Regions from separate parts of the Streptomyces sp. NPDC031274 genome, predicted to be linked through region 3. Evidence: riboswitches for the same ligand, from Rfam matches in the RefSeq annotation. Region 3 holds a riboswitch; each other region holds the start of a gene.
What was found. Region 3 has a riboswitch for cobalamin ahead of ACZ5CR_RS05565 (ABC transporter substrate-binding protein). Riboswitches for the same ligand answer to the same signal wherever they lie in the genome.

Region 1 (7,499 bases), on a different contig from region 3:
AGTAGGCAGTGACGACGGCGACGACCAGCAAGGATAGGCGCATGTCAGGTGAGCGCTTCCCTTGCCTGGCGGGCGAGACCGAAGAGGCCAAGGGCCGCCGCTCCGGAGTGAGTCGGGGTGGCGGCCCTCGTTTGCCTGGCGGTGTGGGCCGGGATCAGACCGAGCCGTGTCGGCCGTATCAGGCCGACTTCTGCCGCGTACGCCGGGCGTACGCGCGGGCCGCGCGGGCGCGGTCTCCGCAGCGCGTTGAGCACCAGTGGCGGCGGCCGTGGCGCAGCAAGTAGCGGTTGCAGGGAGGGGAGCCGCAGGCGGTAAGGCGTTCGGCGTCGGGGCCTGTGAGCAGGGCGGCGGCGTCGGCGGCGAGGGTCGCCAGGGCGTGCTCGACGATCTGCGTCGTGGGGTGGGACGCGGCGCGGTACATGCCGCGTGCGGGGTCCCAGTGGAGCAGGGAGGCCGCGGGTGCCCTGGTCAGGGCCTCGTTGAGGGCGGCAAGCGCGCTCGCCGGGGGTGCGCAGCCGTCCAGCCTGGCGGCGAGCAGGGAACGGATCTGTTCCCGCAGGGTGCGCAGCTGAGCCGTACACATCTCCTGCAGACCCGAGTCGGCCGGTGCCAGGTCGCGTTCGGTGAGCCACCGGTTCGCGGCCGCCGGGGTGCCAAGGAAGTCGGTGAACTGGCCGCCGGGCAGGGCGATGGCGCTGTTGGCGAAGTCGAGTGCGGGGTACTGGTCCGCTCCCGGCGCGGGCGGTGGCGCGGGCTCGGTGGGCGGTGAGGTCAGCTCGGCCGACCCGGTAGACGGTGACACCTGCTCGGCCGACCCGGTAGGCGGTGACACCTGCTCGGCCGACTCGGCGGGAAGTGACGTCGGCTCGGCCGACTCGGTGGGCGGTGACACCGGCTCGGCGGGCAGCGGCGCCGACTCGGTAGTTTCGGCCAGCTCCGCAGGCTCGGCCGTCTGGATCTCGTTCACCTTTCTCATGGTACGCATTGCCTTCATCCGTGAGAGGCGGCTACCGTTTCTCACGGATAGATTGTTTCCCATCCGTGAGGTGTATCTCCCCCATGTCATCCACGTCCTCCATGGCTGCTTCCGGCACGGCCGACGAGCAGTTCCCCGTACGCGTCTTCGGCGGCCCGACCGCCCTCTTCGAGTACGGCGGTCTGAGGTTCCTCACCGACCCCACCTTCGACGCACCCGGCGAGTACCCGGCCCCGGGCGGTCCCGGCCTGACCAAGACCGCGCCCGCTTCCGTCCCCCGCTCCGCGCTCGGCCCCGTCGACGTGGTCCTGCTCTCGCACGACGAGCACCCCGACAACCTCGATGTCTCCGGCCGCGCCCTGCTCGCCGACGTACCGCTCACCCTCACCACGCCCGGTGGCGGGCGCCGCCTGCGCGACAGCCTCGGGGACAGGGCGAAGGGGCTGCACGACTGGGAGTCCGTCGAGCTCGACCGGCCCGGCGGCGGCCACGTGACCGTGACGGGCGTGCCCGCCGTGCACGGTCCCGGCAAGCGCGAGGACGTCGAACCGCTCACCGGCGAGGTCGTCGGCTTCGTCCTGACCGGCGACGGCCTGCCCACGGTCTACGTCAGCGGCGACAACGCCTCGCTCACCGCGGTCGAGGAGACGGCCGCGCGCTTCGGCCCTGTGGACACCGCCGTCCTCTTCGCCGGCGCGCCCCGCTTCCCCCTCTTGTTCGACGGCGCACCCATCGTCCTCGACAGCGCCCAGGCCGCCGAGGCCACGAAGATCCTCGGCGCGCGCCGGGTCGTACCCGTCCACTTCGACAGCTGGGCCCACTTCACCGAGGGCCGCACCGAACTCGTCGTCGCCTTCACCGCCGCGGGCCTCGCCGAACGTCTGCAGCTCGACTGACTGGCCTCGCGGACACCTCGGAGAGGAACTCAGCCCCTCAGGAAGCGGATCGACGGGCGGCTGTCCGGGCCGTCGTCCACCCTCGTCACCACCGCCCGTACCCCGTACACCTTCGCGATCAGCTCCTCCGTGATCACCTCGGACGGTGTGCCCGCCGCGTGGGCCACGCCTTCACGCAGGACCAGTACGTGATCGCAGAACATGGCGGCCAGGTTCAGGTCGTGCAGGGCGATCACGCTGGTCAGAGGGAGGTCGGCGACCAGGGACAGGAGGTCCAGTTGGTGCTGGATGTCCAGGTGGTTGGTCGGCTCGTCCAGGAGGAGTTCCTCGGGGGCCTGGGCCAGGGCCCTGGCTATCTGGACCCGTTGGCGTTCGCCGCCGGAGAGGGTGTGCCAGGACTGGCCCGCGCGGTCGGCGAGGCCTGTGCGGGTCAGCGCCTCGTGGACCGCCTCGTCGTCCTTGGGCGTGGACGGGGACCACGCTCTGCGGTGCGGGATGCGGCCCAGGCGTACGACCTCCTCCACCGACAACTCGACCTGCGTGGTGGCGTCCTGGTCCACCACCGCCACCCTGCGTGCCACCGTGCGGCGGCCCACGTCCCGCAGTGGACGGCCGTCCAGCGTGACCGCTCCCGATGCCGGGGCCAGGACGCCCGCCAGGATGCGCAGGAGGGTGGACTTGCCCGAGCCGTTCGGGCCGAGCAGGCCGACCGTCGCTCCGGGGGGCGGGGCCAGGGTCACTCCGTCGACTATGAGGTGGCCGCCCGCCGTTCTGGTCACTCGGTCGGCTCGCAGGCCGGGGACAGCAGCGTGCGGGATCACGTCGCCGGTCACGGCGGCGGTCATGTTGTCGGTCACGGCGTTGGTCATGTCGTCCGTCATGTCCTCGATCACGTCGTCGGTCACGTCGCCTTTCGCGTGCGGTAGAGGACCAGGACGAATGCCGGTACGCCGATCAGGGACGTCACCACGCCCACCGGGACCTCCTGCGGGTCCAGGACCGTACGGGCGAGCGTGTCCACCCACACCAGGAACACCGCGCCCGCGAGCGCCGTGACCGGGAGCAGTCGCGCGTGCCCCGAGCCGACCAGGGCGCGGGCCGCGTGCGGCAGGACCAGGCCGACGAAGCCGATGGCGCCCGCGCTGCTGACCAGCGCCGCCGTGAGCAGGGCCGTGGTGGAGAGCAGCAGGAGGCGGGTACGGGCCACGTGGACTCCCAGCGTCGCCGCCGCGTCCTGGCCGAACACGAACGCGTCCAGGGTGCGGGCATGCGCCAGGCAGATCACGAGGGCGACGACGAGCACCGCCCCGCACAGCCAGACATCCGTCCAGCCCACCCCGCTCAACGAGCCGAGCAGCCAGAACAGGACACCCCGCGTCGTCTCCGCGTTGCCCGCCGTCAGGATCACGAAGGAAGTGAGCGCGGAGAAGAGCTGCATCGCCGCCACCCCGGAAAGCACCACCCTGTCGGTGCTCCCGCCCAGGGTGTGGCTGAGCAGCAGGACGAGGGCGAACGAGCAGAGGGCCCCCACGAAGGCCCCCGCCGAGATCGACACCACTCCCCCGCCGACCCCCAGGACGACGATCGCGACCGCCCCCGTGGAAGCGCCCGAGGAGACACCGAGCACGAAGGGGTCGGCCAGCGGATTGCGCAGGAGGGACTGGAGGACCGTTCCGCACACCGCGAGGCCCGCGCCGCAGACCGCCGCGAGGAGCGTGCGCGGCATGCGCAGGTTCCAGACGATGCCGTCCCGGATCGGCGTCAGCGTCGCCTCGCCCCAGCCGAGGTGGGCGGCCACCGCCGACCACACGTCCAGTACGGAGATGTCGGCGGGGCCGATCGTGACGGCCACCGCCACGGAGAGGGCGAGGGCGGCGAGTCCCGTCGTCCAGAGCAGGGCGCGGCGTACACCGCCCGCGACGCCGACACGGGAACCGGCGCCGACACCGAGACCGACACGGGCACGGGCACCGGCGCCGACACCGGCGCCACCCCTCACTTGTCGAGCCCGAACTCGCGCAACGCGTCGGCGACTTGCTCAACGCCGTCCACCGTACGGATCGACGGGTTCATGGCCTGGCCGCTCAGCAGCACGTACCGCTTCTTCTTCACCGCGGTCAGGTTCTTGGTGACCGGGTTGGACTCCAGGAACTCGATCTTCTTCTTCGCGCTCTCAGCCGTCTGCGACTTGCGGGTGAGGTCGCCGATGACCAGGACGTCCGGGTCGCGGTCCGCCACCGTCTCCCAGTTGATCTGGGGCCACTCCTCGCGGGTGTCGTCGAAGACGTTCTCCGTGCCGAGCTCGCGGGTGATGATGCCCGGCGCTCCGCAGCAGCCCGCGATGTAGGGGGCGTCGGAGTTGGCGAACCAGTAGAGGAGGGTCGTGTCGGACGCGTCGATCTCCTTCGTTGCCTTCGCCACCCGGCCCTTGAGCTCCGTGATCAGGCGTTCGCCGCGCTTCTCGACCCCGAAGGCCTTGGCCAGGTCCCGCACCTCGCCGTACACCGTGTCCATGGTCAGCGTCTTGACCCGCTTGCCGTCACCGTCGCCGCTGTTGTCCTTGCCCGCGCAGTCGGACGGTGAGACGTAGGCGGGTACGCCGAGTTCGGCGAACTTGGCGCGGTCCGCGACGCCGCCCTTGCTGACCGTCGCCAGGAAGGACGCGGTGACGAAGTCCGGTTCCTTGGCGAGGACCTTCTCGAAGGAGGGGTAGCTGTCGGCGATCCGGGGCACCTTGGCGTTGTCCTTCTCCAGTCCCTTGAGCACCGGGTCCGTCCAGGTCCCGGTGCCGACCATGCGGTCCGCGAGTCCGAGGGAGAGCAGGATCTCGGTGGAGCCCTGGTCGAGGGAGACCGCCCGCTGCGGCGGCGCCTTGATCTCCGCCTTCTTGCCGCAGGAGGTCAGGGTCAGTGGATAGCCGTCGGCCTTCTTGTCCGTGGTGGAGGAGGCAGGCGAGCCGCCGCAGGAGGTCAGCGTGACGACCAGAGCCGCACTGAAGAAACTGAGGAAGACGGGTATACGTACACGACGGGCTGTGGAGGACACACGATCCCTTGAGTCTCACGGCTCATACGCGGAGCCTGGCCTGCTTCGTCACCTCCGCCGCTCGGTGCGCGGGCGAAGGCGGCCAGCAGGTCTTCGGACTCGGGGATCGGCCGGACGGGGCGCCTTCCCAGGCGTCCGTGGACGCCCAGTGGCCGTGGCCCCGCCCGTACCCCCTCACCGCTGCGCGTCAGTTCCGGATTCGCACCGGATTCCCTGGCCCTGGTGTGGGTCGACTGGCGTCCGCAAGCTATCACGCGAGGTCAGGGCACCCCTCAGAATGCCTGGTCAGGACGCCTGAGCAGGAAGCCCGGTCAGGACGCCTGGTCGGGCCTCGGTGCGCCGCGGTAGGTGCCGAAGGACCACTTGTTGCCCTCGGGGTCGGCGATCGCGAACTCCCGGCTGCCGTACGGCTGGTCCTCGATCTCACGGATGATCTCGACTCCGGCGGCGCTGAGCCGCTGGTAGAGGTCGTCCACGTGATCGGTGACGACGTACGCGCCGAAGGTGCCCGGCTTCAGGCACCAGTCCTGCGACTTCTCGTCGTACGAGCCGAGCATGACGGCGCCGCCCTCGGGCCAGTCGAGCTCGGCGTGGGCCACGCGGTCGCCGTCCTCGTAGACGGCGGTGCGCAGGAAGCCGACCGTGCCGACCAGGAAGTCGATCAGGGCGGGGGCGTCGTTGGCCTGGAGCGACGGCCAGACATCGGGGGCGCGCCCGGCCGAAGCGGAGGTCGACCGGGGCTGGGACTGGGGCTGGGCCTGGGACTGGGGCTTGGACTGAGGCTGGGACTGGGACTGCTGCTTCTCGTTGGTGTCCATGAGTCCTACTCTTCGCCCCCGCCATGGCTCCCGGCTTGGATATTCCGGCACTCTTCGGCCAGCCAGCCGCTGGGACTCACCCCGGTGTACTGCCGGAAGTCCCGTACCAGATGGGAGTGGTCGTAGTAGCCGCAGTCGGCGGCGACGCGGGCCAGGTCGGGGGCGCCACCCGAGGCGACAGGGCGTACGACGGCGTCGCGGGCGCGCTGGAAGCGCATCAGACGGCCCGCCTGCTTGGGGCTCAGGCCCGTCTCGGCACGGAAGAGCGTGGTCAGGCGGCGTTCGCTGAGCGCCACGTGCCGGGAGAGGCCGCGCAGGGTGCCGACGCCCCGGTGCCGGGCCAGCCAGGCCCAGGCCTCGGCGACCTCGGGCCGTACGGCTCCGTTCGCGTCGGCGTCGGCCACGCGCTGCCTCAGGTAGCCGGACAGGGAGGCGAATCGCTCCTCCCACCCACCCTGCTCGCACAGCAGCTCCCGTACGTCGACGGCGCGGCGCCCCATCACGTCCGCGCCGGACGTCACCAGGTCACCGGTCAGCAACGAGGCCGGTACGCCGAACAGGGCGCGGGCGGCGAGCGGATGCACGGCGAGCTGGATGCCCGCCTCGTGCTCGGGCCGCACGACGTACGCCGGGGACTGGTGCAGGCCGCCCAGGACGATGTCCGTGCGGATGGCATCGGGGCCGACCGCCTGCTCGGGACTGCGGCCGGTGGCGACGGGACCGTCCAGCGAGAAGATCAGCGTCAGATACGGGGACGGCAGGCCGCGGTGCAGGCCGGGCAGCTCACCCGCCGTGCGGTAGCCGACGGCGGACACGACCATGCCGTCGAGCCGCGGAGCGGCCCGCACGAACTCGCGGGAGACGGTCTCCATGCCCACCAGTATGCGATGAGCGCCGCTCCGAAGCAGGCCCACGAGCAGACCGGAGCAAGCCCGAGCAGGCCCACGAGCAGACCGGAGCGCACCTGAGCCCGGAACGCACCTGAGCAAGCCCGAGCACCCCGGCAGGCGTCCCATCCCACTACCCGCCCACGGCCGACCCATGCCCGTTCCGTCCGGTGATGTCGATCATGGGAATCCGCCGTCCCACCCCATACGATGACCCGCCGCTCCGGACGGGGCGCAGACCGCTCTCAGGGGGCACAGAACCATGGCAGCAAAGGCAGTAAAAGTAGTAAAGGCAAAGGGCAAGCTGGCCGTACTCGGCACGGCGGGCGCGCTCACCGCGGCCGTTCTCGCGGGCACGGCTCTCTGGCCGAGCACGGACGCGACGGCCGCGGACGCCTCGGCGAGAACCGCCGCGAAGACCTCGAAGGCCACGGCCGAGCTGAAGCACTGGCCCAAGCCGGTCGCGAAGAAGCTGGGCAAGGTCATCGCGAAGAACGAGCACAAGGGCGCGTACGCCGTCTTCGACGCGGACAACACGACGTACCGCAACGACCTGGAGGAGTCCCTCCTGCCCTTCCTGGAGATGAAGGGGGTGCTGACCCGCAAGTCGATGGACCCGTCACTGAAGATCATCCCCTTCAAGGACACGGCGAAGCACAAGGAGAGCCTCTACAGCTACTACACCCGGCTCTGCGAGATCGACGACCAGGTCTCCTACCCGTGGGCCGCGCAGATCTTCTCCGGTTTCACGCTGAAGGAGCTCAAGGGGTACGTCGACGAGCTCCTGGCCTATGACAAGCCCATCCCCGCCGAGTACTACGAGGACGGGAAGCTGACGAAGACCGAGGTCAAGAAGCCCGAGTTCTTCACCGGCATG
Region 2 (7,499 bases), on a different contig from region 3:
GTTCTTCGCCGCGACCTCGATGCGCTTGTACGCCGTCTCCATCTCCTCCCGCGCCGGACGCCCGTCGAGCTCACGGCCGTAGGCATAGCCGCCCCACACCGTGTAGACCTCGGCGAGGTCGGCGTCGGTGCGCCAGTCGCGGGAGTCGATGAGCTGGAGCAGGCCCGCGCCGTAGGTGCCGGGGCGGGAGCCGAAGATGCGGGTGGTGGCGCGGCGCTCGTCGCCGTGGGCCGCCAGGTCGGCCTGCGCGTGGGCGCGGACGAAGTTCGCCTCGTCGGGCTCCTCCAGCGAGGCGGCAAGGCGGACCGCGTCGTCCAGGAGGCCGATGGTGTGCGGGAAGGCGTCGCGGAAGAAGCCGCTGATGCGCAGGGTGACGTCGATGCGCGGGCGGCCGAGCTCGTCCGCGGGGATCGCCTCAAGGCCCGTGACACGGCGCGACGCGTCGTCCCAGACCGGGCGGATGCCCAGGAGGGCGAGCGCTTCGGCGATGTCGTCACCGGCGGTGCGCATGGCACTCGTACCCCACAGGGACAGGCCGACCGAGGTCGGCCAGTCGCCGTTGTCGGTGCGGTAGCGCTCCAGGAGCGAGTCGGCCAGGGCCTGGCCGGTCTCCCAGGCCAGGCGCGACGGCACCGCCTTGGGGTCGACGGAGTAGAAGTTGCGGCCGGTCGGCAGGACGTTGACCAGGCCGCGCAGCGGGGAGCCCGAGGGCCCCGCCGGGACGAAGCCGCCCTCCAACGCGTGGACGGCGTGGTCCAGTTCGTCGGTCGTGGCAGCCAGGCGCGGTACGACCTCGCTCGCGGCGAAGTCGAGGATGTCGGCGACGGACCGCGGGTGGCCCGCCGCGACCGAGGCCACGGCGTCCGGGGCCCAGTCCGCATCCTCCATCGCCTGGACCAGCGCACGTGCCTGCTCCTCGACCTCGTCGGCGCTGGTGCGGGTGGCCGCCGACTCGTCGAGGCCCAACGCCTCGCGCAGGCCGGGCAAGGACGCCGTACCGCCCCAGATCTGGCGGGCGCGCAGGATCGCGAGGACCAGGTTGACGCGGTCGGCACCGGCCGGGGCGCCGCCCAGGACATGGAGGCCGTCGCGGATCTGGGCGTCCTTGATCTCGCAGAGCCAGCCGTCGAGATGCATGATGAACTCGTCGAAGCCCTCGTCCTCAGGGCGGTCCTTCAGCCCCAGGTCGTGGTCGAGCTTGGCGGCCTGGATCAGGGTCCAGATCTGGGCGCGGATCGCGGGCAGCTTCGCCGGGTCCATCGCGGCGATCTGGGCGTGCTCGTCCAGGAGTTGTTCGAGACGGGCGATGTCGCCGTAGCTGTCGGCGCGGGCCATCGGCGGTACGAGGTGGTCCACGAGGGTGGCGTGGACCCGCCGCTTGGCCTGCGTGCCCTCTCCCGGGTCGTTGACCAGGAACGGATAGATCAGGGGCAGATCGCCGAGTGCCGCGTCGGGGCCGCAGGCGGCGGACAGGCCCGCGTTCTTGCCGGGCAGCCATTCGAGGTTGCCGTGCTTGCCGAGGTGGATCATCGCGTCGGCGCCGAAGCCGTTGTCGTCGGCGGAGGCGGCGATCCAGCGGTAGGCGGCCAAGTAGTGGTGCGAGGGCGGCAGATCGGGGTCGTGGTAGATCGCGATCGGGTTCTCGCCGAAGCCGCGCGGCGGCTGGATGAGGATGAGCAGGTTGCCGCGGCGCAGAGCGGCGAGGACGATGTCGCCCTCCGGGTTCTGGGACCGGTCCACGAACATCTCGCCGGGGGCGGGGCCCCAGTGCTGCTCCACGGACTCGCGGAGCTCGGCGGGGAGGGTGGCGAACCAGCGGCGGTAGTCGGCCGCCGGGATGCGGACGGGGTTGCGGGCCAGCTGCTCATCGGTGAGCCACTCCTGGTCGTGGCCGCCTGCCTCGATCAGCGCGTAGATCAGCTCGTCACCATCGCCGGAGACAAGCCCCGGCACCTCGTCCGTACCGAAGTCGTATCCCTCGGCCTGGAGTCGGCGCAGCAGCGAGACGGCGCTCGCGGGGGTGTCGAGGCCGACCGCGTTGCCGATCCGGGAGTGCTTGGTCGGGTACGCGGACAGGACGAGCGCGATGCGCTTGTCGGCGGCCGGGATGTGGCGAAGGCGCGCGTGCCGTACGGCGACGCCGGCCACGCGGGCCGCGCGCTCGGCGTCGGCGACGTACGCGGGAAGTCCGTCCTCGTCGATCTCCTTGAACGAGAACGGCACCGTGATCAGTCGGCCGTCGAACTCGGGGACCGCGATCTGGCTCGCGGCGTCCAGCGGGGAGACGCCCTCGTCGTTGTCCTCCCAGTCGCTGCGTGAGCTGGTGAGGCAGAGCGCCTGGAGGATGGGGACGTCGAGGCCGCTGAGGGCGCCCGCGTCCCAGGACTCGTCGTCGCCGCCCGCCGAGGCCTCGGCGGGCCGTGTGCCACCTGCCGCGAGGACCGTGGTCACGATCGCGTCGGCGGCGCGCAGTTCATCGATGAGTTCGGGTTCGGGGGTACGCAGCGAGGCGACGTACAGCGGCAGCGGGCGGGCTCCGGCGTCCTCGACGGCGCGGCACAGGGCCTCGATGAAGGCGGTGTTGCCGCTCATGTGGTGGGCGCGGTAGTAGAGCACCGCGACGGTCGGTCCCTCGACCTGACGGGCGGTGCGCTCCAGCGGGCCCCACGAGGGTGCGGGGGCGGGCGGTTCGAAGCCGTGGCCCGTCAGCAGGACGGTGTCGGAGAGGAACCGGGCCAGCTGCTCCAGGTTGCCGGGGCCGCCGTGGGCCAGGTAGGCGTGGGCCTCGGCGGCAAGGCCGATGGGGACGGTCGATGCGGCCATCAGCTGGGCGTCGGGGGCCTGTTCGCCGGTGAGGACGACCACGGGGCGTCCGGTGGCGATGACTTGGTCGAGGCCCTCCTGCCAGGCGCGCACTCCGCCGAGCAGGCGTACGACGACCAGGTCGGCGCCGTCCAGGAGCTGCGGAAGGTCCTCGAGCGGGAGCCGGGAGGGGTTCGCGTAGCGGTAGGCGATCGGTCCGCCTGCGGCGCGGGCGCTGAGCAGGTCGGTGTCGGACGTCGACAGGAGCAGGATCATGCGGCGTCGGGCCTTCCTCGGGGTGTCCACGCCCCGGGTGGTGTCGATGGCGTCTCCCCTGCTCGAGCGGACGAGAGCTCGGGGAAGGGAGTTCCTGACTCACCCGGCACCAGGACCGGGCTCACAGTGGCGGGACCGCGCCGGATTCACACCGGGCTTCCTCCCCTTGTCGCCGTCTGTGGCGACGACGGGCCGGTTGGCCCGTCGCTAGGAATACTAAGGGCCTGGCAACTACCGGGGGGCAGGCGGACCTGCTGCGATAGGTCGGTATGCTCGCCGCCATGCCCCCATCGGTCCCCTCGCCAGTGCTCCCGGGAGACGAGTCTGCCCGCAGCCGCGGTGACTCCTGCCCCGGGACGCTTCGGCTGCACCGGGCGGACGACGGGGCGCTGGCCCGTGTCCGCGTTCCGGGCGGGCTGCTGAGCGTGGGGCAGGCGGACGTGCTGCGGGATCTGGCCGAGCGCCTTGGAGACGGCGAGTTGCATCTCACATCGCGCGGCAATGTGCAGCTGCGCGGTCTGCGCGCGGACCGCGGGAGCGAACTGGCCCATCTCCTGGGCGAATCGGGCCTTTTGCCCTCCGAACGCCATGAGCGGGCGCGCAACGTGGTGGCTTCACCGCTTTCGGGGCTAGACGGCCGGGGAGAGCGGGACATCCGCCCGTGGCTGTCCGCTCTGGACGAACTGCTGTGCACCAGCGACAAGGCCGCCGCCCTGTCCGGCCGGTTCTTGTTCGCGCTCGACGACGGCCGGGGCGACGTGGGTGCGCTGGGCGGTGACGTGACCCTGACGGCGCGCGGCGACGAAGACGCACTGCTGCGGATCGGCCCGGCGCGGGACGCCGTCCTGATACCTGCCGCGCGGGCACCGCGGGCCGCCCTCATGGCGGCCGAGACCTTCCTGGAGCAGGCACCCGACGCGGGCGCCTGGCGGGTGACGGATCTGCCCGGCGGCACCGGCCCCCTCCTCGACGCGGTCGTACGCCGGTCGCGGCAGGCCGGGTTCAGCCCCGCCCTCACCACCGCCCCGCTCCCCCAGGGTCCGGGCGGCCCCGCCCTCGGTGTCGTGCCCGGCCCCCGCAGCGAACGCGACAAGCACGACACGGCGGCGCTGTCCCTCGGCCTCCCCCTGGGGCGCGTCAGCGCACTCCAGTGGCAGACACTGACGGACACCGCCCGCCACCGCGGCAGCGGCGAGCTGCGGCTGACCCCCTGGCGCGGGGTCGTCCTGCCGGGAGTCGAGCGGCGAGCGGCCGTGCGACTCCTGGAGGATCTGCGGGCCGCCGGCCTCATCGTCGGATCCGACTCGCCCTGGACCGGGGTGGGGGCCTGTATCGGTCGGCCCGGCTGCGCCAAGTCCCTGGACGACGTACGCGCGGCGGCGACGGCGGCCCTGGGGCCTGTGGGGGCGCTGCCCGTGTACTGGTCCGGCTGCGCACGCCGGTGCGGTCATCCCCACGGGGAGTGGGTCGATGTCGTCGCCACTCCTGACGGCCATGAGATCTCCCGCGTACACGGCGCGGATCGCGATGCTCCGGTGACCGTCCCCGGCAGCTCCGGCGGGCTCGCCGCCGCCGTGGCCGCGGCCCGCGGCTGACACGACATGAACGACCCAGCGACACCTGACTGTTCCATGCCCTATCAAGAGAGCGAACGCACTGTGCATCAGTACGAGAAGGACGGACCGGCGATCTACCGCCAGTCCTTCGCCACGATCCGCGCGGAAGCGGATCTGGCGGGCCTGCCCGCCGACGTGAGCCAGGTCGCGGTCCGCATGATCCACGCCTGCGGCATGGTCGACCTCGTACGCGACCTCGCTTTCACCCCGGACGTGGTGGCCCGCGCCCGCGAGGCCCTGCGGGCCGGCGCCCCCATCCTGTGTGACGTGGCCATGGTCGCGAGCGGCGTCACCCGCAAGCGGCTGCCCGCGGACAACGACGTGGTGTGCACCCTGTCCGACCCGGCGGTGCCCGCACTGGCCGCCGAGCTCGGCACCACCCGCAGCGCCGCCGCCCTCGAACTGTGGCGCGATCGGATGGAGGGCGCGGTCATAGCCGTCGGCAACGCGCCCACCGCCCTGTTCCGCCTGCTCGAAATGATCGAGGAGGGCGCACCGCGTCCCGCCGCCGTCATCGGTGTGCCCGTCGGCTTCGTCGGCGCCATGGAGTCCAAGGACGCCCTGGCCGCGCACCCGTCAGGCCTTGAACACATGATCGTGCGGGGCCGCAGGGGCGGCAGCGCCATCGCGGCCGCCGCACTCAACGCGATCGCCAGCGAGGAAGAATGAGCGTGAGCGAGCACAAGACAGGCCGCCTGTACGGTGTCGGGCTCGGCCCCGGCGATCCGGCCCTCATGACCCTGCGCGCGGTGGAAGTCATCGCCGAGGCCGATGTCGTCGCCTATCACAGCGCCCGGCACGGACGGTCGATCGCGCGGTCCATCGCGGCCAAGCATCTGCGCGCCGACCACATCGAGGAAGCACTGGTCTACCCCGTCACGACGGAGACGACCGACCACCCCGGTGGCTACCGGGGTGCGATGGAGGACTTCTACACCGAGGCGGCGGCCCGCCTCGCGGTGCATCTCGACGCGGGACGCACGGTCGCCGTCCTCGCGGAGGGCGACCCGCTCTTCTACGGCTCGTACATGCACATGCACAAGCGGCTCGCCGACCGCTATCCCACCGAGGTGATCCCCGGAGTCACCTCCGTCAGCGCCGCCGCCGCCCGGCTCGGCACTCCGCTCGCCGAGGGCGAGGAGGTGCTCACCATCCTGCCCGGCACCCTGCCGGAGGAGGAGCTGACCGCCCGTCTCGCCGCCACCGACGCGGCGGTGGTGATGAAGCTTGGCCGTACGTTCCCCGCGGTACGCCGCGCCTTCGAGGCCTCCGGGCGGCTGCCCGAGGCCCACTACGTCGAGCGCGCCACGATGGCAGGCGAGCGCACCGACGAGCTGGCCGCGGTCGACGCCGACACGGTGCCGTACTTCGCGGTCGCGGTCCTGCCCAGCAGGATCGACGCACCCCGGCCCGAGCGCGCCCCGGAAACCGGCGAGGTGGCCGTCGTCGGTACGGGTCCCGCCGGGCCGCTGTGGCTCACGCCCGAGACCCGTGGCGTGCTGGCCGCCGCCGACGACCTGGTCGGCTACACCACCTACCTGGACCGGGTGCCGGTCCGCCCGGGGCAGGTGCGGCACGGCTCGGACAACAAGGTCGAGTCGGAACGCGCCGAGTTCGCCCTGGATCTCGCCCGGCGCGGGCGGCGCGTGGCCGTGGTCTCCGGCGGCGACCCGGGCATCTTCGCCATGGCGACGGCCGTCCTGGAGGTGGCCTCGCAGAAGCAGTACGCGGATCTGCCGGTGCGGGTGCTGCCGGGGGTGACGGCCGCCAACGCGGCCGCCGCCCGCGCGGGTGCTCCGCTGGGCCACGACTACGCCACGATCTCGCTCTCGGACCGGCTCAAGCCGTGGGAGGTGATCGCGCAGCGGCTGCGGGCGGCGGCATCGGCCGATCTGGTGCTCGCGCTGTACAACCCGGGCTCCCGCAGCCGGACCTGGCAGGTCGGCAAGGCCCGCGATCTGCTTCTCGAACACCGCTCGCCGGACACGCCCGTGGTGCTCGGCCGCGATGTCGGCGGCCCGACCGAGAGCGTACGCACCGTGCGGCTCGCCGATCTCGATCCGGCCGATGTCGACATGCGCACGATCCTGCTCGTCGGGTCCTCGCAGACCCGCTGGGAGCAGCGGGGCGACGGACAGCAGATCGTGTGGACGCCCCGCCGCTATCCCGAGGACTGAGCCTCCGGTGCTGCTAGGCCTGGCTGCCGCCATGTGTGCGCAGCCAGGCCAGGGCCTGCTCCGGAGTACCGGCCACTGTCACGCCTTCGGGCACCGGCGGTCGGCTCACCACGACCACCGGGATCCGTGCCTCGCGGGCCGCGGCCAGCTTGGGGGCGGTGGCGGCCCCGCCGCTGTCCTTCGTGACGACCACGTCGATGCGATGGCGGCGGATCAGCTCACGCTCACCCTCCAAGGTGAACGGGCCGCGGTCGAGCAGGACCTCCATCCGCGCGGGGTGCGGTGCGTCCGGGGCGTCCACCGAACGCATCAGGAACCACAGCTGGTCCAGAGCGGCGAAGGCGGAAAGACCCATGCGCCCCGTGGTGAGGAAGACACGCTGCCCCAGCGCGGGCAGTGCGTCGGCCGCCTCTGCCAGGGAGCCGACCGTGTGCCAGGCGTCGCCTTCGCCCGGCACCCAGCCGGGCCGACGCAGCGCGAGCAGGGGAACATGGGCGGCAGCGGCAGCAGTGGCCGCGTTGAAACTGATCGTCTCGGCGAAAGGATGGGTGGCGTCGATGAGCGCGCTCACCTGGTGCGTACGCAGCCAGGCGGCCAGGCCGTCGGCTCCGCCGAAGCCGCCCACGCG
Region 3 (7,499 bases):
TTTCCGAGGTCGCCGGTGAGCAGCCGCCCGAGCCAGTGCCAGAAGCGGGTCCAGGCCGACTCGTCGAGGCCCAACTGCTGCCGTAGCGCTGCCACTTGTTCGGGGGTGCCGAGTTCACCGCGGAGCACGTCGGCGGTGTCGCCGGGTAGGAGTGATCCGACGGCGAACACAGCCACCAGTACGAACAGGCATTGGACCAGCGCCAGGAGCGAACGCCGGAGAATGTAGGCGCGCACCTCAGCCGATGCGGACCCGGTCGAAGCGGGCCCAGTCGTGAGAGTTCGGCGGTGCCGCACGCAGGCCGCGGACGGAACGGTCGATGGCATCGGTGGCATCCGAGAACGCCCACACCAGCAGTCCGGATTCGTCGCGGGCGATCTTCTGGGCGCGGGCCAGCAGGCTCAGCCGGTCCCGCTCGTCGCGGGTGGTCCGGGCTCGCTCAAGGAGCGCGTCGAACTTCTTCGAGGCGTACTGCGTCTGGTTGCGGGCCGCTCCACCACGCACCCGCTGCTGCAGGAAGTCGGAGACGGGCAGCGTGGAGGTGGTGTTGAAGGCGGCGACGCCCTCCGTCTTGATCTCCGAGAAGTAGGTGCTGGAAGCCCGGGTGTTGGCCGTCAGCTTCAGTCCGACCTCGCGCAGTTGCCGCGCCATCAGATCCGCGGCAGGCTCCCACGCGGCGTCGACGGAACTCGTCTCCACCGTGATGTGCAGACCCTCGGCACCGGCCTCCTTCACCAGTGCGCGCGCCTCGTCGACATCCCGTGCACGCTGCTCGATGCCGTCCGGATAGCCGCGCAGGCCCATCCCGAACAGGTCGTCGCCGATCTCACCGTGCCCGGACAGCGCGATACGCACCAGCGCCGCCCGGTCGATGCCGAGCTGCACGGCCCGTACCAGGCGCGGATCGTTGAACGGCTCACGGCCGGTACGCAGGAGGAGTTGCTGCGCGGTCGCCCGCTCGGCCGTCAGCAACCGGGTCGAGCTCTCCTTCTTGAGCCGTTCCACGGAGGACCCGGCCATGTCGGCGGCGTAGTGCACCTGTCCGGACAGCAGCGCGTTGAGCCGCGCCGACTCGTCGTTCGCCGGGACGATCTCCAGCTCGGCGATGTGCGGAGCACCGTCCCAGTGATCGGCCCAGCGCCGGTAGCGGGCGATGCCGCCGGGAGTGAACGACACATGAGTGAAGGGGCCGGAGCCGACGGGCTTGCGGAAATCCTCCGTCCCGTCGGGGATGATCTCGGTGCCGGGCCCTGCCAGGACGGTGGGGAACTCGAAGTTCGGCGCCTTCAGTTTGATGACCACGGACCGTTCGCCGTCGGCCTTGCTCGCGGCGAAGTCGATCGAGGAGAGCAGTACTTGCGAGGGCGAGCCGGTGTCGGGGTCGGCAGCGCGGCGGTAGCTGTAGAGGACGTCTTTCGCGGTGACGGGCTTCCCGTCGTGGAATTCCGCCGCGCGCAGACGGATGCGCCACCGGGTGCCGGAGGCGTCGCTCTCCCATGACTCCGCGAGCCGCGGCCGGACGGACATGTCGTCCGCGTACGTACCGAGCGTGTCGTAGAGGGCCTTGGCGCGGGCCTGGTCGACGAAGTTCGGGGCGACGTGGGGGTCGAGGGTTTCCTGGGAGCCGCCCGACGTGAAGGCGGCGCGGAACCGGTCGCTCCCTCCCCCGTCCTTCCCGTCCCCGCCACAGCCGGAGAGCAGGCCGGTGGCGGTGAGGGCCAGGGCGCCTCCGGCGGCCAGCACCCCTCTTCTGCCGGGTTCCGGGCGCTGCTTCGGCTCCGTCCGGGCATACGTGATCACAGTCGATCCTCTCCGGGGTGTCCTCGCCCCTGCTATCAGATCGGCGACGGATCAGTCTCCTGACTCCCGGATCGTCGCTCGCCTCCGCCTTCCCGTCCGCGTGCGCGAACAGTGGCGTGCGGGAGGATCGCTCCCCGGTCACAGTGGCGGGACCGCGCCGGATTCACACCGGCTTCCTGGTTCCCGTCGCCTCGTGTGCTCATTGTGGCCTACGAGTTGTCGTCTACGAGGTGACGGGTGCGGGCAGGGCGGTAAGGGTGAGCGGTGAGGGTGAGCGGTGACTTCAAGCAGCCCGCACCGAGGGCCTCGGCAGCGGTGTGAGGGACGCGTGCTCCAGGGGTGCGGACGGGTCGATCGACACGTCGAGCGGGGCGGGTTGGGCGCCGGAGCGGACCAACAGGTCACCGACGGCGGCGATCATGGCTCCGTTGTCGGTGCAGAGCGTCATCGGCGGCACCCGCAGCTCGATGCCCGCGGCCTGGCAGCGCTGCTCGGCCAGGCCCCGCACACGGGAGTTCGCGGCCACCCCGCCGACCACGATCAGTGTCTTCACGTCGTGGTCGCGGCACGCCCGCACGGCCTTGCGGGTGAGGACGTCGGCGACAGCTTCCTGCAAGGCGGCCGCCCCATCGGCGACCGACAGCTCCGCGCCGCGCTGCCGGTGCTGCTCCACCCAGCGTGCGGCGGCCGTCTTCAGTCCGGAGAAGGAGAACGCGTACGGGTCGTCCCCGGCCCGGGTCAGTGGGCGCGGGAAGGTGACCGCCCCAGGGTCGCCGTCACGCGCGGCGCGGTCGATGGCGGGCCCGCCCGGATAGGGCAGCCCGAGGATGCGGGCGACCTTGTCGAAGCATTCGCCGGCCGCGTCGTCGAGCGTGTCGCCCAGGTGCAGGATCGGCTCGCGCACCAGGTCCGGCACCAGGAGCAGGGACGTGTGGCCGCCGGAAACGATCAGGACCACGCACGGCTCGGGCAGCGGCCCGTGCTCGAGGGTGTCGGCGGCGACATGTCCGGCCAGGTGGTGCACTCCGTACAGCGGTACGTCCGCCGCGTAGGCCAGGGACTTCGCACCGGCAAGGCCGACCTGGAGGGCGCCGGAGAGGCCGGGTCCCGTGGTGACGGCGACTGCGTCGATCTGCCCCAGCCGCAGACCGGCGTCCGCCAGGGCCTGTCGCACGACCGGGGTGAAGGCGTGCAGATGGGCGCGGGCGGCGATCTCGGGCACCACGCCGCCGAAGCGAGCGTGTTCGTCCATGCTCGACGCCACCACGTGGGCGAGGAGTTCTCCGCCCCGCACGATGCCCGCGCCGGTTTCGTCGCACGACGACTCGATCCCCAACACCACCGGTTCGCTCACTGCGCCCCTCCTTGTTGCACACATTCTCTACTTGCAATATATGTGCAACAAGAGGGTGCTCATTCCCCCGCGGACTCCGTCACCGGCTCCAAGGGGAAGTGGCACAGAGCCGTATGGGAGTCGGCCGCGCCCGTCGTCCCGCGGACAACGAGCGGCGGCGCCTGGGTGGCGCACAGGTCCTCGGCTCGCCAGCACCGGGTACGGAAGCGGCAGCCTGAGGGGATGTCGAAGGGCGAGGGGATCTCCCCCTGGAGCTGGATCTCCCGGTCACCGGTGGCCCGGGAGGCGTCAAGGACCGGTGCGGCCGACATCAGCGCGGAGGTGTAGGGGTGCTGGGGCCGGTCGAAGACCTCCTCGGTGTTCCCGTGCTCGATGACCTTGCCCAGGTACATCACCGTCACCCGGTCGGCGATGTAGCGCACCACGGACAGGTCGTGGGAGATGAACACGTACGCGACACCGAGGCGTGAGCGGAGTTCCGACAGGACGTTCAGGACCTGCGCCTGCACGGACAGGTCAAGGGCGGAGACGGGCTCGTCACACACGATGACGTCGGGGTCGAGGGCCAGCGCGCGGGCGATGCCGATGCGCTGACGCTGTCCGCCGGAGAACTCGCCCGGATAGCGGCGGGCGTCGCTCTCCCGCAGGCCGACCAGGGCGAGGAGTTCGCGGACGCGTTTCTCCCTGGCCTTCGGGCCCGGTACGACGTCCCGGTGGGTGCGCCAGGGTTCGCCGATCAGGTCGGCCGCCGACATGCGCGCGTTGAGGGAGGCGAAGGGGTCCTGGAAGACCATCTGGACGCGGCGGCGCCAGGCGAGGAGTTCCTTGCCGCGCAGGGCGAACGGGTCGGTGCCGTCGAACCGCACCGTGCCCGCGTCGGGCCGTTCGAGCCCGAGCAGCACCCGGGCCAGGGTGGACTTGCCGCAGCCGGACTCGCCGACGAGCCCGAGGATCTCTCCCCTGCCGAGTTGTACGTCGACGCCGTCGAGGGCGGTCAGTCGGCGACGGCCGCTGCCGAAACTCTTGCTGACGCCACTGACCTCGAACAGCGGCCTGGCTTCGGCTGCCTGCGGTGCGACGGGTGCTGCGGCGGCAGCTCGGGGCTCAGACATCGGCCAGCTCCTCTGAGAAGTGGCAGGCGGTCGTACGGCCCTCACCCGACGGACGCAGCACCGGCCGTTCCCGGACACAGCGTTCGCGTACCAGCGGGCAGCGGTCCTGGAAGACGCATCCGGGCGGCACCGCGCTCAACTCGGGCGGGCTGCCGGGCACGGCGGGCAACGGGCGCCCGCGTACCGCGTGTTCGGGGACCGAGTCGAGCAGTCCCCGGGTGTAGGGGTGGCGGGGAGCGGCGAAGACGTCCCGCACCGCTCCGTTCTCCACGACCGTGCCCGCGTACATCACGACCACGTCGTCCGCGCGTTGGGCGACCACGGCCAGGTCGTGGGTGATCAGGACGAGAGCCATGTCGCGTTCGTTCTGGATGTCCCGCAGTAGCCGCATGATCTGCGCCTGCACGGTCACGTCGAGCGCGGTGGTGGGTTCGTCGGCGATGAGCACGTCGGGATCGAGGGCGACGGCCATCGCGATGAGGAGCCGCTGCCGCATACCGCCGGAGAACTGGTGCGGGTAGGAGCGGGCCCGTTGCCTCGGCTCGGGGATGCCCACGCGCGTCATCAGCTCGATCGCCTTCTCCTTGGCCTGGCGCCGGGAGAGTCCGCGGTGGATGCGGAACGGCTCGCCGATCTGCCGGCCCACCGGCTGCACCGGGTTGAGGGCGGTCAGGGCGTCCTGGAAGACGATCGACAGGACAGGTCCGGCCAGCTTGCGGCGTTCCGCCGGACTCAGCCGCAGAGTGTCGCTGCCCCTGACGCGGACCGCGCCGCCGGTGACATCGGCCGCGGGATCAAGGAGTCCCACGACCGACAGAGCGGTCATGGACTTGCCGCAGCCCGACTCGCCGAGGAGAGCCAGGGTGCGGCCGCGCCGGACGCTGAAGCTGACGCCGTCCACGGCACGCACTGTCCCCGTGGGCGTGCTCAGATCGACGCAGAGTCCTTCGACGTCGAGGGCGAGGGCGGGGACATCGGTGTCGGACGGTGCGGGGATGGCGGTCGTCGTCACGGGATCAACTCCGGAGGAACGGCGGCGGAGGCGCCGCGGCGTTTCGTCGGCAGCGTCAGGCGCCAGCGCTGTGCGGGGTCGGTGGCGATGCGGGCCCAGGCGGCGAGGACCGTGGCGGAGACCGTGGTGAGCACGATGGCGAGCCCCGGAAGGACGGTGATCCACCAGGCGGTCTGGAGGTACTGCCGCCCCTGAGCGACCATCAGGCCCCAGCTGACGTCCGGCGGCTGGATGCCGATGCCGAGGAAGCTCAGCGATGACTCGGTGAGCATGACGAAACAGAAGTCGAGGGTGGCGACCGTCAGGAGCGTCGGCAGGGCGATCGGCAGGATGTGCCAGTAGATGATCTTCCTGCTCGGCGTGCCGAAGGTACGGGCCGCGTCGACGAACAGGCGGCTGCGCAGTTCGGCGGCCTCCGCCCGCGCGGTACGCAGGTACACGGGAACGCGGGTGACGGCGAGGATCAGCACGATGTTCAGGGCGCTGGGCGAGAAGACGTACAGCACGACCACCGCGATAAGGAGCGAGGGGAAGCTGAGGATCACGTCGGCGACGCGCATGGCGAGACTCTCGCGCCGGCCCCCGTGGTAACCGGCCCACAGTCCGAGGGCCGAGCCGATGGCCAGCGAACACAGCACGGCAGGGACGGCCACGGACAGGGTCGTCGCGGCGGCCTCGACAAGGCGGGCCAGCACGCTGCGGCCCAGGACGTCTGTACCGAGCAGTCCGTACACCCCGTCGCCCAGGGACGGTGGCCGCAGGGAGGCGTCCAGGTTCTGACGCTGTGCGCGGTCTTTGATGATCAGCGGGCCGAGGAGCGCCACGAGGGCGACCAGGGTGAGGATGACCGCCCCGACGGCCGCGGCGCGATCGCGGCCCAGCATCCGCCACCAGCGCGACGCGCGGGCGCGGGTGGGGGCGGATCCGGGAGCGGGAACGGTCTCGGGGGCTGCGGATGACACTTCTCCGGGCATGGTGCTTCCTTCGCTCACGCGGGCACCGCCTGACGCACGCGGGGGTCGGTCAGCGCGTGACAGACGTCGACGAGGATGTTGAGCGCGAAGATCGTCACCGCGGTCAGAAGCACCGCTGCCTGCAATACCGCGAAGTCGCGCTGGAGGATGGAGTCGATCATGAGTTTCCCGATGCCGGGCCAGCCGAAGATCGTCTCGACGATCACCGCGCCGTTGACGAGGCCCACCGTCAGGTCGCCCGCCACGGTGAGGACGGGCGTCACCGCGTTGCGCAGGGCGTGGCCGAAGATCACCCGCCGGGGCGCTGCGCCCTTGCTCCGGGCGATCTTGACGTACGGCGCGGACAGCGCGGCGACCATGCTGCCGCGCACCACCTGGACGAGGACCCCGAACGGGCGGATCAGCAGGGTGGCGATGGGCAGTACCCAGATCTCGGGTCCGCCCAACGTGCCGGAGGTGGGCAGGAGTCCGAGGCTCACACCGAAGACCAGTACGCCCATGATGGCGAACCAGAAGTCGGGGATGCTGGCGGCCGTCATCGAAAGCAGGCTGGCGATCCGGTCGACCAGGGAGTTGGGGCGGTAGGCGGCAAGGCTGCCGACGAGGACCGCTCCGGTGATGGCGAGCAGCATGGTCACGCCGGCGAGCTGCAGGGTGACGGGGAAGGCGTCGAGCACCATCCCGCCCGCCGACTCCCCGGTCCGCAGGGAGGTGCCGAAGTCCAGCTGGACGGCGTCGACGAGGTAGTTCCACAGCTGGGCCGGGATCGACAGATCGAAGCCCTGGGCTGCGGAGAACTCGGCGCGCTGCTCGGCGGTGGCGCTCAGAGGGAGATAGAGGTCGACCGGGTTGCCGGTCATCCGGGCCAGGAAGAACACGCCGAGGACCACGAACACCAGCGGGATGGCACTGGAGACCATGCGTTTGCGCAGGAAGGGGAACATGTCAGCGCCTCGCCGCCTTTGCCTGGCCGACCTCGGCGAGACGGAGTTCGTCCCCGGTGGCGGAGTTCGGCTTGTACCGGATCGACCGTGAAAGGCCGAGCAGTCCGTTCATGTGGGCGACATGGGAGTACTGCGCGACGGTCTTGTTCTGGCGGACGAGCAGGTCGGCGAAGGCCTTCTGCCGCTTCTCGCCGGACAGTGCGCCCGCGTCGGTGACGAGCTTGTCGAGATCCTTGCTGCCGAAGGTGGACTGCGGTCCATCGCTCAGCAGGTACTGGCTGGTGGTGAAGGCCGTGTCACCGG
Region 4 (7,499 bases), on a different contig from region 3:
GGTCGGGGGCGGCCGGGTCACAGGAGAAGCGGCATCCGGCGACGACGGGCACCTGCGGCAGCAAGGCCGAAAGGGCTCGCACGGCGGTGGACTTGGCGGTGCCCTTCTCCCCGCGCACGAGCACACCGCCGACGGCGGGCGAGACGGCGTTGAGCAGCAGGGCGAGCCGCAGGTCGTCCTGCCCGACGAGGGCGGTGAACGGATAGGGGGTACTCACAAGGCCTCCATTACGTGGTTCAGGGCGGGGCAGGGGGCGGCGGCTCTCACCCGTCCCCCTCCGCCGGTCGTGCGGGCGCCCCGGGTGCGATGAAGGGGAGGCCGGACGGGGCGCCGGTCTCGATCAGGCGGAGCAGCGCGTCCGTGTCCGCATGCTGCTCGATCAGGTCGCCGAGCAGGTCGAGCTGCTCCTCGCGCAGTGCGGCGAAGCTGGTGTCGGGCGCGGGCACGAAGCGGCGCCCGGCGGCGCGGGCGACCTCGGTCAAGAAGCGGCGCCGGAACGCGTCGCTCTCCAGCGAGCCGTGCCAGTGCGTGCCCCACACCTCGCCGACGCGGCAGCCGTCCAAGAAGGCCTCACCGCCCAGGACTTCGGCGACGCCGTGATGGATCTCGTACCCCTCGACGGGTTCGCCGAGCGCCTCGCCGACCGGCCGCGCGAGGGTCTTCTCGCGCGCGAACCGCACGCGCACGGGCAGCAGGCCGAGCCCGTCCACGGCTCCTGCCCGCGACTCCACGTCGTCCTCGATGTGCTCGCCGAGCACCTGGAAGCCACCGCAGATACCGAGCACGGGCCGCCCCTCGGCGGCGCGCCGCGCGATGGCGTCCGCGAGACCGCGCTCGCGCAGCCACTGAAGGGCGCGGACGGTGCCGCGCGTCCCCGGTACGACCACGAGATCGGCGTCGACCAGCTCATCGGCGCGGTCCACGAACCGCACCACGACGCCGGGTTCGGCGGCCAGGGCGTCCACGTCCGTGAAGTTCGACATCAGTGGCAGGGCACAGACGGCGACCCGCAGCACGTCCTCACCGACCGGGGGAGCGACGACGGACTCCCGCACGGCGCCCCGCAGGGACACCCGAAGGCCGTCCTCCTCATCGATGCCGAGGCCGTGCTGGAAGGGCAGCACACCGAACGTGCGCCGCCCGGTGAGCCCGTGCAGCATGTCGAGCCCGGGTTCGAGCAGTGAGACGTCGCCCCGGAACTTGTTGACGAGATAACCGGCGACCAGTTTCTGGTCCTCGGCGCTGAGCAGCGCGGTCGTACCGAAGAACGAGGCGAAGACGCCGCCGCGGTCGATGTCGCCGACCACGAGGACCGGGAAGCGGGCGGCCCGCGCGATCCCCATGTTCACGATGTCCGTACGCCGCAGATTGATCTCCGCGGGACTGCCCGCGCCTTCGCAGATCACGGCGTCATAGCTGCCCCGAAGTTCTTCGAGGCATCCCACGACGGTGGAGAGCAGCTGCTCCTGGCGCCCTCCGTGGTAGCCACGCGCGCTCATCTCGCCGACGGGCTTGCCCATGAGGACGACCTGGCTGCTGCGGTCACTGCCCGGCTTGAGCAGCACGGGGTTCATCAGCGCGCTCGGCTCGACCCGCGCGGCCTGCGCCTGCATGGCCTGGGCCCGCCCGATCTCGGCGCCTTCGCGTGTGACGAAGGAGTTGAGGGACATGTTCTGCGCCTTGAAGGGCGCGACGGAGACCCCCTTGCGGGTCAGCCACCGGCAGATCCCGGCGGTGATCACGCTCTTCCCCGCGTCGGACGTGGTCCCGGCAACGAGCAGCCCACCACTCATCAGGCCCTGCCTTTCCGCATAGTGCTCACCACGGCCGCGACCCCCAGGGCGAGCAGCCCGACCCGTCGCGAAAGCTTCACGGCCCGCTCGATGTCGGCGACTTCGACGTCCCGCCCGTCCCCGTTCAGGACAGGCCGGTGCTCGACCCGGCCCCCGTACGAGAGGGTCCCCCCGAGCCGTACCCCCAACGCCCCGGCGAAGGCGGTCTCGACGGGCCCCGCGTTGGGGCTCGGATGCTTGGCCGCGTCCGCACGCCAGGCCTTCAGGGCTCCTCGCGGCGCATCCCCGGCGGCAGCCGCGAGCACCGCGGTGAGCCGGGCCCCGGGCCACCCCAGAACATCGTCGAGCCGCGCGGAGGCCCACCCGTACCTCCGGTACTTCACCGACTTGTGCCCGACCATGGCGTCGAGCGTGTTCACGGCCCGGAAGGCGACAAGCCCGGGAACCCCGCCGAGCGCACCCCACACCAAGGCGCCGACGACCGCGTCGGACGTGTTCTCGGCGACGGACTCGACCACGGCCCGCGCGATGCCATCGGCGTCGAGCGCCTGCGGATCCCGCCCGCACAGATGCGGAAGGCGCTCCCTGGCCACCTCGATGTCCCCGGCGGCGAGCGCACCGCCGACGGCCCGCGCCTCGCGGCCGAGCGAGGTCCCGCCGACCACGGCCCAGGTGGTGGCGGCGGTCAGCGCGACGGATGCGGCGCGTGAGTCACGTACAAGGGAAGAGGCGAGGGCGGCGGCACCGGCCGCGCCCCCGGCGCACACCACGGCGTGCAGGGCGCCCCACCCGCGGTGGTCACGCCACAGCACACGCTCGACGGCTCCCGCGGCCCGGCCGAACGCGGCGACCGGATGCCCGCGGCGAGGATCGCCGAGGAACAGATCACCGAGGAGGCCGGCGGCGGCGCCGTACGCGAAGTCGCGATCGGCACGCATGGCTTCAGCCGGCCGTGACGCGGAGGGGAGCGAGGGGCCCGGCCTGGACAGGCGGGGGCACAGAGACCGGCAACGGGCGGCCGCACATGGCGATATGTCCTCACTCAGGGTGTCCGCGCCCTGATTCGACGAGATCGGCGGCGAGAGTTCCTGGCTTCCGAGGAGTCGTCTCCTCGATGACAGTGGCGGGACCGCGCCGGATTCGCACCGGCTTCCTCTTCTGCCGCCGTAATGGCTCCGGCAGTCCACCACGCCCGCGAACGCCCGTCAACTTGCCGTTGACCTGGGGCGGGAGAGTGTGCCGAGGCCCACAGCCGGGCCTCTCGCCGGAACCCTCACCGGGCCCGCGCACAGAGGTGGGGTGCGGGCCGCCGAAGCGTCCCGCACCCCACCCGGAGCTGCGATCGTCAGGCGACGATCAGAGAGATCCCGTACGCCACCGCCGCCGCGCAGAGCGCGAAGCACACGTACGCGCCCGTGCGTGCCGCCATCGGGGGCCCGCCCGCGGTGGAAGCGGTGGAAGCGGTCGAAGCGGCGCCGGACGTTGCCGCCTCGCGCTTGGAGAGGCCGACGATGCCGAGGGTGAACAGGCCCACCAGGGCCACCGTCACCGCGAGGCTGACTCCGAACACGGAGCCGAGAGCTGCCCAGTCGATGTTCATGCTGACTTGTCCTTACACCGTGGCGGGCCGGGCGGGGTCCGCCACGGTGCCGGTCGGAGTCGGGGTCGGGGCCGGGATGGTGGCCTTGACGAGGTCGACGTCCGCGGTCGTCACGGCCGAGCCGGTGGGCGGCGGCGTGACGGCGGCGATCGCGGTGGTCACGACACCGGCGGGCTCGGCGGCCGGGGAGCCGCCGATCTCGTCGTCGGCGACGTTCGTGTGGTCGACGGCGTCGCGCCGGGACAGCGCCCAGATGACGGCGGAGCCGGCCACCAGGAGCGTGGCGGTCGCCGCGACGCCCCAGGGGCCCTGCTTGGTGAGGAACTCGGCGCCCGCGCCGACCAGACCGGCGGCCGGGAGCGTGAGGCCCCAGGCGACGAACATGCGCGTCGCCGTGGACCAGCGGACCACACCGCCCTTGCGGCCGAGGCCCGCGCCCATCACGGCGCCCGAGCAGACCTGGGTGGTGGAGAGCGAGAAGCCGATGTGCGAGGAGGCCAGGATCGCGGTCGCGGCGCTGGTCTGGGCGGCGAAGCCCTGCTGCGGCGCGAGGTCCGTCAGACCCTTGCCCATCGTGCGGATGATGCGCCAGCCACCGAGGTAGGTGCCGAGGGCGATGGCGATGCCGGCCGAGACGATGACCCACATCGGGGGGTTGGCGCCCGGGTTCAGGACGCCGCCGGTGATCAGGGCGAGCGTGATGATGCCCATGGTCTTCTGCGCGTCGTTCGTGCCGTGCGCCAGCGAGACGAGGCCCGCGGAGGCGATCTGACCGGCGCGGTAGCCCTTGGCGGTCGCCTTGGTGTCGGTGTTGCGCCCGATGCGGTACGTCAGGCGCGTGGCCAGCGTCGCGGCGATGCCGGCGACGAGGGGCGCGGCGATCGCGGGGAGCAGGATCTTGGTGACGACGGTGCCGCCGTTGATCGACGACCAGCCCATCGACATGACCGCGGCGCCGATGAGGCCGCCGAAGAGCGCGTGGGAGGAACTGGAGGGCAGGCCCACCAGCCAGGTCAGGAGATTCCAGAGGATCGCGCCCACCAGGGCGGCGAAGATCACCTCTGTCTTCAGTCCGTCCTCGTTGACGATGCCGCCAGAGATCGTCTTGGCGACTTCGATCGACAGGAAAGCGCCGACGAGGTTCAGCACGGCGGACATGGCCACCGCCGTCTTGGGCTTGAGGGCGCCAGTCGAGATGGTGGTGGCCATCGCGTTGGCTGTGTCGTGGAAACCGTTCGTGAAGTCGAACACGAGAGCGGTAACGATCACGATCCCGAGGAGAAGCGTGATGTGTTCCATTTACCCAGGCTTCTGTTGGACGTCAGTGGCAAGTGGAACGTAGGCAAGCTGAGTGAACGGAAAGTGAACTGGGTCGGGCCGTGCGGTGACCCAATTCGGGGCACTGCCACTCCGGTTCCGTCGTGGCCCTGACGAAGATCGCCCGGAGTGGCGTCGCGAGGCCTGGAACGTGAGCTTCCAGAGGCCTGGAATGCGGGGTTCCGAGGGTGTCCGGCAGCGCGTGGCTACCCTCGGGCGAACCTCTTCAGCTGGCTCAGCGAGCCGTTGAAGAGATTCTGATCACCTGGCAGCCTGCCGCCGTTGTCGTACTGCCAGAAGGTCAGGTACGACCAGCCCCTGGGCAGCGACCCCGACCCCGCCGACCAGCGCGCGAGCCACAGCGCGTGATGCGCCGCGAAGGCACGGCTGCCGCCTGTGCACTTGTTCCACCACCTGGTGGTCGTGTAGATCACGGGACGCCGTCCCGTCTGCCGCTTCACCTCGTTGCTGAACGACTTGATCCAGTGGACCATGCCCCGCTTGCTGATGCCGTAGCACTTCCGCTTGCCGTACGGATTGTGCTCGATGTCGAGGGCCGGCGGCAGCGTCCGGCCGTCTGCGCTCCACCGTCCACCGTGCCTCATGAAATAGGCGGCCTGCTTCTTGCCCGAGGACTTGCTCGGCACGGCGAAGTGGTACGCGCCGCGGAGGATGCCCGCTTTGCGGGAGCCGTTGTACTGCTGCTTGAAGCGAGGATTGCGGTACGTGTAGGACTCGGTGGCCTTGATGTAGACGAAGCGTGCGCCCTTGCTCTTCGCCTTGTGCCAGTTGACTCGCTTCTGGTGCGACGAGACGTCGTGCCCCCTGGGCTTGCCCGCCGCCGAAACCGGAATCTCGGCGAGGACGGTCCACCCAAGGGCCAGAGTCACTACTGAGGCCGCGATGACGCGCGCGCGGCGACGGGACGGTTTGTGGTCATGAGCCATATTTCCTCCCGGACTGCGACGTGCGGGACAAATTCTTCCGGAGAGTACTGGAAGACCATCGGATGGCAGTCGATGGCCGCCGATGGCAAGCCAATCAATGCCAGGGAGGGATGTATGCACATTTGTACTCTTACGGACTCCCTGCCTCCGCCCCTACGGTGCCGCGCCTCACGGCTGGCAGGATCGCGGCATGACGGAGCAGCGGGACGAAGTTCGGCAGGACGCGGTGGAGCGGGCGTGGGGCGAGCTGGTGGCGGCTGCCCGCAGGACGGTGACGGACGGCCTGGTGGTGGGCACGTCGGGCAACGTCTCGGTGCGGGTCGGCGGCACGATCCTGGTCACCCCGAGCGGCATGCCGTACGACCGCCTGGGGCCGCGGGACGCGGTCGGCGTCGACACGGACGGCAATCAGCTCTTCGGTGACCTCGCCCCCACCAGCGAACTGCCCATGCACCTGGCCGTCTACCGCACCACGGACGCCGGAGCCGTGGTCCACACCCACGCGGTGCACGCCACCGCCGTCTCCACCCTCGTCCCGGAGCTCCCGCCCATCCACTACATGGCGGCGGCCCTCGGCGGCCCGGCCCGGGTTGCCCGGTATGCCCCGTACGGCTCCGACGAGTTGGCCGAGAACATGCTCCGGGCCCTCAGGGACCGCACGGGTTGCCTGCTCCAGAACCACGGAACCGTCACCTACGGCGACACCCTGGACCAGGCGTACGACCGCACGGCGCAGCTGGAATGGATGTCCCGCCTCTGGCTGACGGCCAGCGCGGTCCCGGGTCACACCCCGACGCTCCTGTCCGCGGGGCAGCTGAGGGAAGCGGAGGACAGGCTGCGGGGCTACGGCCAGCAGTGACGGCCCCGGGGGCGCGTCCGGCCGGGTCGGCTTCGTCCCGGGGGCCCGCGGATTCAGCACCTCGCCCACGGGTACGCGGACGGCATGACGTCACCCCGCGGGCTACGCCCACTGGCCGTGGCCACTCGCCCGCCGGACACTGGGCAGGTGCGCCCAGCCAAAGCGACGGCAACGGCCGTCACCGCCGTCACCACCGCCCTCCTGGGCGGCGCAGCCGCCGTCGCCGCGGGTCGGTTCGCCAGCAATGCCGCCCTGAAGGCACCGGCGGGCCGCCCGCTGCCGACCGACCCCCGCCTCACGGTCCACTCCACGACCGCGGGCCAGATCACCCTGACCCGCGCCCTCGCGAGCCTGCGCCCCGGCACGTACGGCCTCAGCGGCAACGGCAGCCACGCCGTGATCGGCCCCGTCCTGGACTGGGCGCCGCACGAGGCGGACGCCGTCGTACGCCGCCTGGAGCGCGTCACGCACGGCTCCCTCGAACCCGGTGCGAAGGTCTGGCTCACCCCGCAGGTCCACATCGGCGACCCGCACGCCGCACTGGACATCGACCACGCGGACGTCGACATCCCCGGCGAACTCGGCGGCCTGCCCGCCTGGTTCGTGCCGGGTGTCCGCGACACCTGGGTGATCACCGTGCACGGCCTCGGCACGACCCGAGAGCACCCCATGGTCGTCATGGACTTCCTGCACCGCCAGCAGTTCCCGGTGCTCGACATCGCCTACCGCGGCGACCTCGGCGCGCCCCGTTCCCCGGACGGCCTCGGCCACCTCGGTGAGACCGAGTGGCGCGACCTGGACGCGGCCATGCGCTACGCCGTGCGCCACGGAGCGCGGAACGTGATCCTGCACGGCTGGTCCACCGGCGCCGCCATGGCGCTGCGCGCCGCCGCGCACTCCGCCCTGCGCGAGAGGATCAGCGGACTCGTCCTCGACTCCCCGGTGCTCAACTGGGAGACCACCCTGCGCGCGCTCGCCGCGGC

Region 1: linked by a shared signal. The riboswitch ahead of ACZ5CR_RS20740 (ABC transporter substrate-binding protein) and the one ahead of ACZ5CR_RS05565 (ABC transporter substrate-binding protein) in region 3 are both predicted to bind cobalamin.
Region 2: linked by a shared signal. The riboswitch ahead of cobN (cobaltochelatase subunit CobN) and the one ahead of ACZ5CR_RS05565 (ABC transporter substrate-binding protein) in region 3 are both predicted to bind cobalamin.
Region 4: linked by a shared signal. The riboswitch ahead of ACZ5CR_RS30960 (cobalamin biosynthesis protein) and the one ahead of ACZ5CR_RS05565 (ABC transporter substrate-binding protein) in region 3 are both predicted to bind cobalamin.

The regions. Positions count from the first base shown of each region.
Region 1 covers NZ_JBVIHP010000012.1:155,550-163,048, reverse strand. The annotation lists gene ACZ5CR_RS20760 (ABATE domain-containing protein) at 179-775, opposite strand; gene ACZ5CR_RS20755 (MBL fold metallo-hydrolase) at 1,060-1,872, shown strand; gene ACZ5CR_RS20750 (ABC transporter ATP-binding protein) at 1,902-2,717, opposite strand; gene ACZ5CR_RS20745 (FecCD family ABC transporter permease) at 2,774-3,769, opposite strand; gene ACZ5CR_RS20740 (ABC transporter substrate-binding protein) at 3,868-4,917, opposite strand; cobalamin riboswitch at 4,985-5,170, opposite strand; gene ACZ5CR_RS20735 (VOC family protein) at 5,229-5,735, opposite strand; gene ACZ5CR_RS20730 (AraC family transcriptional regulator) at 5,741-6,607, opposite strand; gene ACZ5CR_RS20725 (HAD family hydrolase) at 6,885-7,499, shown strand, end outside.
Region 2 covers NZ_JBVIHP010000035.1:661-8,159, forward strand. The annotation lists gene cobN (cobaltochelatase subunit CobN) at 1-3,078, opposite strand, end outside; cobalamin riboswitch at 3,148-3,279, opposite strand; gene ACZ5CR_RS38480 (precorrin-3B synthase) at 3,348-4,673, shown strand; gene ACZ5CR_RS38485 (precorrin-8X methylmutase) at 4,737-5,363, shown strand; gene ACZ5CR_RS38490 (precorrin-2 C(20)-methyltransferase) at 5,360-6,871, shown strand; gene ACZ5CR_RS38495 (cobalt-precorrin-6A reductase) at 6,885-7,499, opposite strand, start outside.
Region 3 covers NZ_JBVIHP010000002.1:585,347-592,845, reverse strand. The annotation lists gene ACZ5CR_RS05570 (ABC transporter permease) at 1-236, opposite strand, end outside; gene ACZ5CR_RS05565 (ABC transporter substrate-binding protein) at 238-1,800, opposite strand; cobalamin riboswitch at 1,833-2,032, opposite strand; gene tsaD (tRNA (adenosine(37)-N6)-threonylcarbamoyltransferase complex transferase subunit TsaD) at 2,084-3,178, opposite strand; gene ACZ5CR_RS05555 (ABC transporter ATP-binding protein) at 3,214-4,266, opposite strand; gene ACZ5CR_RS05550 (ABC transporter ATP-binding protein) at 4,259-5,278, opposite strand; gene ACZ5CR_RS05545 (ABC transporter permease) at 5,275-6,252, opposite strand; gene ACZ5CR_RS05540 (ABC transporter permease) at 6,267-7,196, opposite strand; gene ACZ5CR_RS05535 (ABC transporter substrate-binding protein) at 7,198-7,499, opposite strand, start outside.
Region 4 covers NZ_JBVIHP010000022.1:116,136-123,634, forward strand. The annotation lists gene ACZ5CR_RS30950 (putative cobaltochelatase) at 1-217, opposite strand, end outside; gene ACZ5CR_RS30955 (cobyric acid synthase) at 264-1,793, opposite strand; gene ACZ5CR_RS30960 (cobalamin biosynthesis protein) at 1,793-2,731, opposite strand; cobalamin riboswitch at 2,854-2,996, opposite strand; gene ACZ5CR_RS30965 (hypothetical protein) at 3,139-3,393, opposite strand; gene ACZ5CR_RS30970 (inorganic phosphate transporter) at 3,406-4,692, opposite strand; gene ACZ5CR_RS30975 (lysozyme) at 4,917-5,657, opposite strand; gene ACZ5CR_RS30980 (class II aldolase/adducin family protein) at 5,848-6,516, shown strand; gene ACZ5CR_RS30985 (alpha/beta hydrolase) at 6,664-7,499, shown strand, end outside.